4 regions of the Robertmurraya beringensis genome follow, and region 1 is predicted to be linked to each of the others. Evidence: riboswitches for the same ligand, from Rfam matches in the RefSeq annotation. Region 1 holds a riboswitch; each other region holds the start of a gene.
What was found. Region 1 has a riboswitch for S-adenosylmethionine ahead of metK (methionine adenosyltransferase). Riboswitches for the same ligand answer to the same signal wherever they lie in the genome.

Region 1 (2,206 bases):
GGCAAATAGATTATGCCATGCGAACTCATTTATCACTTGTATGGGTAGGCGATGCTTCTTATCTGCACCAGCAAACCCTTTGAAAACAAACAGCTCATCTCTATCTTTCAAGTAACCTAGTACTTTATTATATAAACGTTCGAATACTTCTGGAGAGATTGGTTGGTTAACTGTTCCCCAGTCAATCTTGTCCTTTGTTGAAGCTTCTTCAACGATGAATTTGTCTTTAGGAGACCGACCAGTATATTTTCCTGTTGTTGCTCGAACTGCTCCTGTCGAAGTTAAGACTCCTTCGTTTCTAGTAAGAACCTTTTCAACTAATTGTGGTACAGATAGTTGCACATGCACATGACCAGAGGCTAACAATTCACTTAATTGGTTAGAAATACGGACAGAGTTCATCTGATGACTACCTACCTTTATTTGTTATTTTTAATTAGTATAACACATTAACTTAATTAGTCTATACTATTTGAAAAAATATTAGAGGGTGCAAGAAAAAACATCGTATTCGACCTATTTTTAAGCCTTTTTATTTCATAAAAGGATGGATCGCAGGCAATAGTCTATACTATTAATAGAAGGGACAAATTCAAATGGGAACAATTGCGTTATATGATGCTAAGTGTTCATATTATTCTTCCAGATGGGAAGGTCTTGGGAATATGGAAATGGGAAGATATTAGTTGCTCATTATTTGAAGAAAGAACCAACTATTTTTCATAAAGATGTTGACAGTATTTGACGAAGTACGGTATTATTCTACATTGAACGGATACTCTCTTATCCCGAGCTGGTGGAGGGACAGGCCCTATGAAACCCAGCAACCTGCTTTAATAATTAATTACATAAACTGTAATTAATATAAAAGAGAAGGTGCTAACCTGAGGCAAGGATTTTAGTCCTTGAACGATAAGAGCGAAAGGCGCAAATTACTTTGCTATCACCCTTTCCTCAAGCAGGGAAGGTTTTTTATTTTGCATAAAGTTTTTATTGCGGTGGGTAATTTTTCAAACCTTCATAATAAAAATGGCATGTTTATTTCATACTACTTAGGGAATGAGTTCCGTATCAAATGGAAGGTTTTGTTTATGTTGATATGATAAGCATACCTTTTTCTCAAGTATAAATAAAATAGGAGGTCAGGAGATGTCAAAAAAACGTCGTTTATTTACATCCGAGTCAGTTACAGAAGGTCATCCGGATAAGATCAGTGACCAAATTTCAGACTCAATTTTAGATGCTATTTTAGCAAAAGACGCAAATGCTCGTGTTGCTGCTGAAACGTCAGTAACTACAGGGTTAGTATTAGTTGCTGGGGAAATTACAACCTCTACATACGTAGATATTCCAAAGATTGTTCGCGAAACAATTAAGGAAATTGGGTACACTCGTGCAAAATATGGTTTCGATTCTGAAACATGTGCGGTTTTAACTTCTATTGATGAGCAATCAGCTGATATTGCAATGGGAGTAGACCAAGCACTAGAAGCACGTGAAGGATCCATGTCTGATGAAGAAATTGATGCAATTGGAGCAGGAGACCAAGGATTAATGTTTGGTTTTGCTTGTAATGAAACAAAAGAGCTTATGCCTCTTCCAATTTCTTTAGCACATAAACTAGCTCGAAGATTAACTGAAGTTCGTAAGGAAGATATTCTACCTTACCTTCGTCCTGATGGTAAAACTCAAGTTACAGTTGAATACGATGAAAATAATAAACCAGTTCGTATTGATACCATTGTTATTTCAACACAGCACCATCCTGAAGTAACATTGGAGCAAATTCAACGAAATCTTAAAGAGTATGTTATTAATCCTGTTGTACCAGAAGAGTTAATTGATGAAAATACAAAGTATTTCATTAACCCAACTGGACGTTTCGTAATCGGTGGACCACAAGGTGACGCTGGATTAACAGGACGTAAAATTATTGTTGATACGTACGGTGGTTATGCTCGTCACGGTGGCGGCGCATTCTCTGGTAAGGATCCTACAAAGGTTGACCGTTCAGCTGCTTATGCTGCTCGTTATGTAGCAAAGAATCTTGTTGCTGCAGGCCTAGCAGATAAAGTGGAAGTACAGCTTGCATATGCAATCGGTGTTGCACATCCAGTATCTATCTCTATTGATACTTTTGGAACAAGCGAAGTAAGTGAAGAAGTTCTTATTGAAGTAGTTCGTAATAACTTCGATCTTCGTCCAG
Region 2 (2,206 bases), on a different contig from region 1:
AGATTACGAGTAGAGAATCATTCTACTCGTATTTTTTTGTTTGTAAAAATGTAACTAACTCTTCAATGGATGTGAATTCATTGCGCTTGAGAATTAATTCTCTACCTAACGCTAATGATTTTTCCTTCGCTGCAATTCGTTCCTTTTCATCTGGAAGACCATCCAAGTCTGCTACATGGGCAAGACCGATTGTTCTTCTTATTAGTTCGCATCCAGCAAAACCAACTGCATCCTGAAAGTATTTTTGTAGAGTAGAAGAAAGGAAACCGTCAATACGAGCAAATGGTTCTAAATTGTCATGTTCCCATAGGATTGAAAATTGATTTTGATACACATTCCAAAATGTTCTTACCTGTGAGTATATCGAATCGGATTTTTCTTCGAAGGCAATTGCTTGGAACAATAAATTGGCAATGACTTGACCAATATCAAAACCTACAGGACCAAAGTATGCAAATTCTGGGTCAATTACTTTTGTTTCTTCCTTCGAAACAAATAAGCTGCCTGTATGAAGATCACCATGTAAAAGTGCTTCCGCTTCCGTTAAGAAGCTTTTTCTCAGTAAGGCTACCTGAAGTTTTAACTCTGTATCCTTCCATAGTTTTTCAACGGTTGAAGTGAGCTGTGGTTCAAAATCATTGGTCTCTGCATCAAAGTAAGGATCGGAGAAAATTAGGTCCTCAGTAATTTTACATAATTCTGGGTTGATAAATTTTCCAACAAGCTCTTTCTTTTGTCCCTTATCCACCCCGAACTCTGATGTGAAAAAGGTTGTATTGGCTAAGTATGTGCCAAGATGACTTGCAAGCAGGGGATATTCGTTTCCGTCAATTAACCCTTTTCTAGAGATAGTCAAATGTGATAAATCTTCCATAATCGTAATAGCTAATACTTCATTCGTATAATACACGTCAGGAACAAAGTCAGGAGCATGCTTTTTAAATAGTTTTAATGCTTCTGCTTCAATAGTGGCACGTTTTAAAGTGAGTGGCCATGACTCACCTACTACTTTTGCATATGGAAGAGCTTGTTTTATGATGATGCCTTTTCCATCTTGATCTTTAATATGAAAAACTAAATTTAAATTGCCATCTCCTATTTCTGTACACGATAGAGTACTATTTTCGGAGAATAAATTTCTCTCTTTTGCTAATAAGATGGCTGTTTCTTCTGTTAATGGTTGATAAGTTTCTTGTATTACTGTTGACATAATGATTATCCTCCTATTGCATAAAAAAACCTCTTTCTACTAGAAAGAGGTTTGAGGCTTTAGTCAACAAACCTCTTATCTACCAGAAAGGAAATTTCTTTCTGTTGGAATTAGCACCGTGCCTTACGGATTTATCCGGCGCTAAATTGATAGCGCCCCATTTCACAATGGAATTACGGTCGGTTGCTGGGCTTCATCGGGCCAAATCCCTCTGCCTACTCTTGATAAGAGATGTAATTTTCAGTTAATATTCACTGATCAGAATCATATCAGCATAGTGTTAAAGTTGTCAACAGTTTTTAATATAAGTCTGTCCGACGGTCTGAAAATATCGGAATCGTGTTGCGGACTTTCTTTACTTCTGCCAAATCGATTTGACCAGTTACAATAGATTCAAGTTCGTCTCCCTCAGCAATTACTTCTCCCCAAGGATTAATAATCAATGAATGCCCAGCAAACACATTGTCGGGATCTGAGCCTGAACGATTGCATGCTATGACAAAGCATTGATTTTCAATCGCTCTAGCAATTAATAAAGATCTCCAATGGTTCAATCGAGGGAGAGGCCACTCAGCAACAACAACGATAGTTTCCGCTCCTTCTGTCGTATGAGCACGAATCCATTCAGGAAAGCGAATATCATAGCATATGAATCCTGCAAATAAATTCTTGTCTAGAGCAAACATCCCGTTTGTACTGCCTGATTGAAGATGTTCATGCTCATTCATTAGCTTAAAAAGATGCGCTTTACTGTATGTGGAAACAAGTTCTCCTTCGTTACTAATAACCAGCATGGTGTTGTATACACCGTTATTTTCTTGAGAAGCAACAGATCCTCCAACTATGTGCACATGATGTTTTTTAGCTAATTTCTGCAAAAATTCAATGCTCTTTTTTGCTTCTAAGTCAGCAAGAACATCGAGGCGAGTTAAATCATAGCCTGTGGTCCATAGCTCTGGAAGAATGACTAAATCAGGTTTTTCAGCCATTGCTGAC
Region 3 (2,206 bases), on a different contig from region 1:
AAGACTTTCAGCAAACGTAATAAGGTTGAGATTTTGTAAGAATGAATTAACCCACTCTTCTTTTTTAATTCGGAAGGAAAGCATTCCGCCACGGCCAGGGTAAAGAACATCTACCACGTTTTCATGAGTCTTTAAAAAGCTTGCAAGCTCTCTTGCATTTGTTTCATGCTGTTTCATTCTAAGCGCTAAAGTCTTCATCCCACGAATAAGGAGCCAAGAGTCAAACGGACTTAAAACTGCTCCAATAGAGTTGTGGTGGAATCCAAGCTGTTCACAAACTTCTTTTCCTTTTCCAACGATCAAGCCAGCTAGCACATCATTATGCCCACCTAAGTATTTGGTAGCGCTATGAATGACAATGTCAGCTCCAAGCTCGATCGGTCTTTGAAGTAATGGAGTATAAAATGTATTGTCGACAATTAATAAAATATTATATTTTTTCGCTAGCTCAGCAACCGCTTGAATATCCGTTTCTTCCATCAATGGATTGGTTGGTGTTTCAATGAAGATAGCTTTTGTTTTCTCAGTAATGGCTTGTTCGATAATGCTTACGTCATGAGTTTGTACATACGTACTCGTAAGTCCCCATTTTTTAAAGCCTTGTTCTAAGATTCGATAGGTTCCACCGTATAAGTCCCTTGATACGATCCATTCATCACCAGATTCAAAGATTGCAAGAATCGTAGTGATAGCAGCCATTCCAGAACTACAGGCAAATCCTTGATCACCGCCTTCTAAATCAGCAATTGCCGCCTCTACAAGTTTTCTTGTTGGATTGCCTGTGCGAATATAATCAAAGCCTGTTGATTGGCCAATTCCTTCGTGTCGATAAGCTGTCGAAAAGTAAACAGGTGGATTTACTGTTCCCGTTTGAGTTTCACTTCTGTTCCCGATCTGCGCTACCTTAGTTTCATTTTTGTACATTCTAGTCTCTCCCAACATCCTAATAATAAAAAAAAGTCTTCTCTCTAAGAAGAAGACTTTGTTATCAACATGAGCCATTCTTCTTATCTTCCAAGTAAAATACTTGCTGGAATTAGCACCTTTTCAAAAAATTGATGGTTGCTGAGGCTTCATAGGGCCAGACCCTCGACCTCTCTTGATAAGAAATCAAAACATTTAATTTTTTCTAACTTTACTACAGTAAATTGCTAAGTGTCAATCTTTTTTACAAATTTACGACAATATTCTTCGCAATTTCCTAAAATTTACTATATGAATATTCAGAACATTTAATATATAATGGGTTTGAGAACAAAAAGTGGAGGGAAATTCATGCAAACGAAAAGCAGATGTCATCATCGGTATATGTTGAATGAAGACACCTTTTTTGTTACCGAAGATGGAATTGAATTATTTATTTTAGGTGAGAGTCTTCAAGGTTATTTTGTAGGTGGTCACGTGGATTTTCCTCTTGAAATGAGAGAAATAAATGAATCAGCTCAAAAGGAGAAACGACTCTCCAGTCAACCCCCGCAACAACTGTACTTAAATATGATCAATCAGTTATAGACGGGGAAACCCCGTCTTCTTTATTTTGTACAATACATAAAACCACCAGCTTATAGAAGCCGGTGGTTGTGTCCTACGATTTAATTGTCGGTTTTAAGTTTCTTTTCTCAATTTCCTTCTTCAAAAACTTCGCCCATTCTTTATTTTCACCTGACTTCAATGCATTCCGATACGAGACAACTAACATTTCATTACTCATAATCTTCATTTAAAAGCCTCCTTAAAATGGACTGAATTTTCTAGCTTTTTATAATTGTATCGGGTTTCAATCCATTTGAAAACCCAAAACTCCATATTTTTTGCCATAAAATTATTAATATTCTGTTACAGGATTTTCACGTAATGATTTTTTTCATGATAAAATATGGTAAATAGTTTGTATGATGGGGGAGAAGGATGGATACGATCACACTTTTTGTTTATGGAACTTTACGCAAACATGAAACGAATCACGGATTAATCAGGGAAGCTACGTGCATAGCTGAACAGGCATGGGTTAATGGTGAGCTTTTTGATACAGGTAACGGTTATCCTACTCTAGAACTAAATAATTCCGGTAAGGTGCATGGTGAGTTATATGAAGTTAGTAAAAATCTTTTACCTCTCCTTGACGCATTGGAGGATTTTGAAGAGGGGAGAGAGTCTAATTTGTATGACAGAACAAATGTTACTGTTCATACGGATAAAGGCACTA
Region 4 (2,206 bases), on a different contig from region 1:
CATATCACCTGTGAGTTCCATGATGAAGATTCCAAGTGGAGTTTCTTTTATGTACTCGATCTTGCCGTGTAAAATATTGCCCTTTACTTGGAACTTCTGAAGCGCGTCTGAAATTACTGATTCCTCTGCAATTGCCCCGCGGAAATGAATCTTTACAATTTTTCCTTTGCTTGAAGTTAGCAAGTGATCTGGTAAATCAAATTGAAGAATGGTATTAATGAATTCTTTCGTCAGTTCATTCGCTGGATTTGCGAACAAATCATAGACTGGACCTTCCTCAACAATTCGCCCGTCCTGCATAACTGCCATTCGATCACAAATCTCTTTTACAACTTCCATCTCATGTGTGATCAGTACAATCGTTAATCCTAGCTCCTGGTTAATCTTTTTTAACAAAGATAAAATCGATTTCGTCGTGCTTGGGTCCAGGGCAGAGGTGGCTTCATCACAAAGCAGAACGGAAGGGTTATTCGCTAACGCTCTTGCAATCCCCACACGTTGCTTTTGTCCACCACTTAACTGAGAGGGATACACATCACGCTTATCTGACAAGCCGACCATTTCAAGTAGATCGGTGACTCGAGTATCAATTTCTGTTTTTGATTTATATGCAGCCTTTAAGGCAAAAGCTACGTTTTCAAAAACCGTCTTCGAGCTTACGAGATAGAAGTGTTGGAAGATCATCCCGATTTTTTGACGAGCTGTCCGAAGCTCCTTTTTCCCAAGAGCGGTAAGGGACACCCCATCTATTTTAATTTCTCCTGAGGTCGGAGCCTCCAATAAATTCAAACAACGTAGTAATGAACTTTTCCCAGCACCACTATAACCAACGATTCCAAAGATTTCCCCTTTGTTCACCGTTAATGACACATGGTCCACACCCGTTACTTCACCTTTTTTTGTTTGGTAGACTTTCACCAAATCTGTTACTTCAATCATATCTGTCACCCCTTAAGCTATGAAAATACAAAAAAACCTCTTTCCAGTCAGAAAGAGGCATCGTTATATATACGACTTATCTTTCAGAATGGAATCATTCTGTAGGAAGTGGCACCGTTCCATGAAATGGAGGTTGCCGGACGTCATAGGGCCTAATCCCTCAGTCACTCTTGATAAGTAAAAGGTCTTATTAAATTTGTTACATGAATCATAAATCTAATAGGGGAGAAGTGTCAACAGCTATTTTTGGTAGAAGGAAGTAGGGGAAACGCTTACACACCTGAGGCTGTAAGTGGGGAAAAATTTATAAAAATAAAACACCCATCACAAAAAAAGTGAATGGGTGCCAAATTAAAATTAGATTTTCATAACTCCACCGGTGCTAGCAGATGTTACAAGCTTCGAATAACGAGCTAGATAACCCTTTTTCACCTTAGGTTCAAAGCCTTTCCAGTTGGCTTTACGCTCTGCCCATTCTTCATCAGAAAGAACAACGTCCATGGAACGAGCGTCAACATCGATCACAATTTGATCTCCATTTTGGATAAATGCTAATGGTCCGCCTTCAGCAGCTTCTGGTGAAGCGTGACCGATAGACAATCCGCGTGAAGCGCCAGAGAAGCGGCCATCGGTTACAAGAGCAACCTTCGCGCCAAGTCCCATTCCCATGATTTGAGAAGTTGGAGCAAGCATTTCAGGCATACCAGGTCCACCTTTTGGTCCTTCGTAACGGATTACTACAACGTCGCCTTCTTTTACTTTTCCATTAGCAATGCCGTGAAGAGCTTCGTCTTGTGAATCAAATACAACCGCAGGTCCTTCATGGCGGTTTCCACCTGTGATTCCACCAGTTTTAATGATCGCACCATCTGGAGCAAGGTTACCAAACAATACAGCTAGGCCACCCTTTTCACTATGTGGGTTATCAATGGAATGAATTACATCATGGTTCTTAACGTCACAGCCGGCAATATTTTCACCAAGTGTTTTCCCTGTAACCGTTAATGTATCTAAGTGAAGGGCTCCTTCTTTCTTAGATAATTCGTTTAGAACGGCAGAAACTCCGCCCGCTTCATGCAAATCTTCAATAAATACATCAGAAGCAGGTGCAAGCTTAGACAGGTGAGGAACACGTGCCGCTACTTCGTTGATTCTTCCGATTGGATAATCAATTTCTGCTTCATGAGCTAATGCCAATGTGTGAAGAACCGTATTGGAAGATCCACCTAATGCCATATCAAGGGCAAACGCGTTATCGATTGCTTTT

Region 2: it holds a riboswitch for S-adenosylmethionine, as region 1 does, so the genes downstream of both, mtnK (S-methyl-5-thioribose kinase) here and metK (methionine adenosyltransferase) in region 1, are expected to answer to the same signal.
Region 3: it holds a riboswitch for S-adenosylmethionine, as region 1 does, so the genes downstream of both, ACFFHF_RS20100 (methionine biosynthesis PLP-dependent protein) here and metK (methionine adenosyltransferase) in region 1, are expected to answer to the same signal.
Region 4: it holds a riboswitch for S-adenosylmethionine, as region 1 does, so the genes downstream of both, ACFFHF_RS23915 (methionine ABC transporter ATP-binding protein) here and metK (methionine adenosyltransferase) in region 1, are expected to answer to the same signal.

Annotation. Positions count from the first base shown of each region.
Region 1 is NZ_JBHLUU010000009.1:35,512-37,717, forward strand. It holds gene pckA (phosphoenolpyruvate carboxykinase (ATP)) at 1-402, opposite strand, end outside; SAM riboswitch class I at 781-919, shown strand; gene metK (methionine adenosyltransferase) at 1,150-2,206, shown strand, end outside.
Region 2 is NZ_JBHLUU010000119.1:31,051-33,256, reverse strand. It holds gene mtnK (S-methyl-5-thioribose kinase) at 23-1,210, opposite strand; SAM riboswitch class I at 1,283-1,441, opposite strand; gene ACFFHF_RS18920 (carbon-nitrogen family hydrolase) at 1,510-2,206, opposite strand, start outside.
Region 3 is NZ_JBHLUU010000122.1:38,914-41,119, forward strand. It holds gene ACFFHF_RS20100 (methionine biosynthesis PLP-dependent protein) at 1-924, opposite strand, end outside; SAM riboswitch class I at 1,005-1,109, opposite strand; gene ACFFHF_RS20105 (hypothetical protein) at 1,276-1,512, shown strand; gene sda (sporulation histidine kinase inhibitor Sda) at 1,586-1,720, opposite strand; gene ACFFHF_RS20115 (gamma-glutamylcyclotransferase) at 1,909-2,206, shown strand, end outside.
Region 4 is NZ_JBHLUU010000128.1:28,127-30,332, forward strand. It holds gene ACFFHF_RS23915 (methionine ABC transporter ATP-binding protein) at 1-939, opposite strand, end outside; SAM riboswitch class I at 1,013-1,119, opposite strand; gene ilvD (dihydroxy-acid dehydratase) at 1,297-2,206, opposite strand, start outside.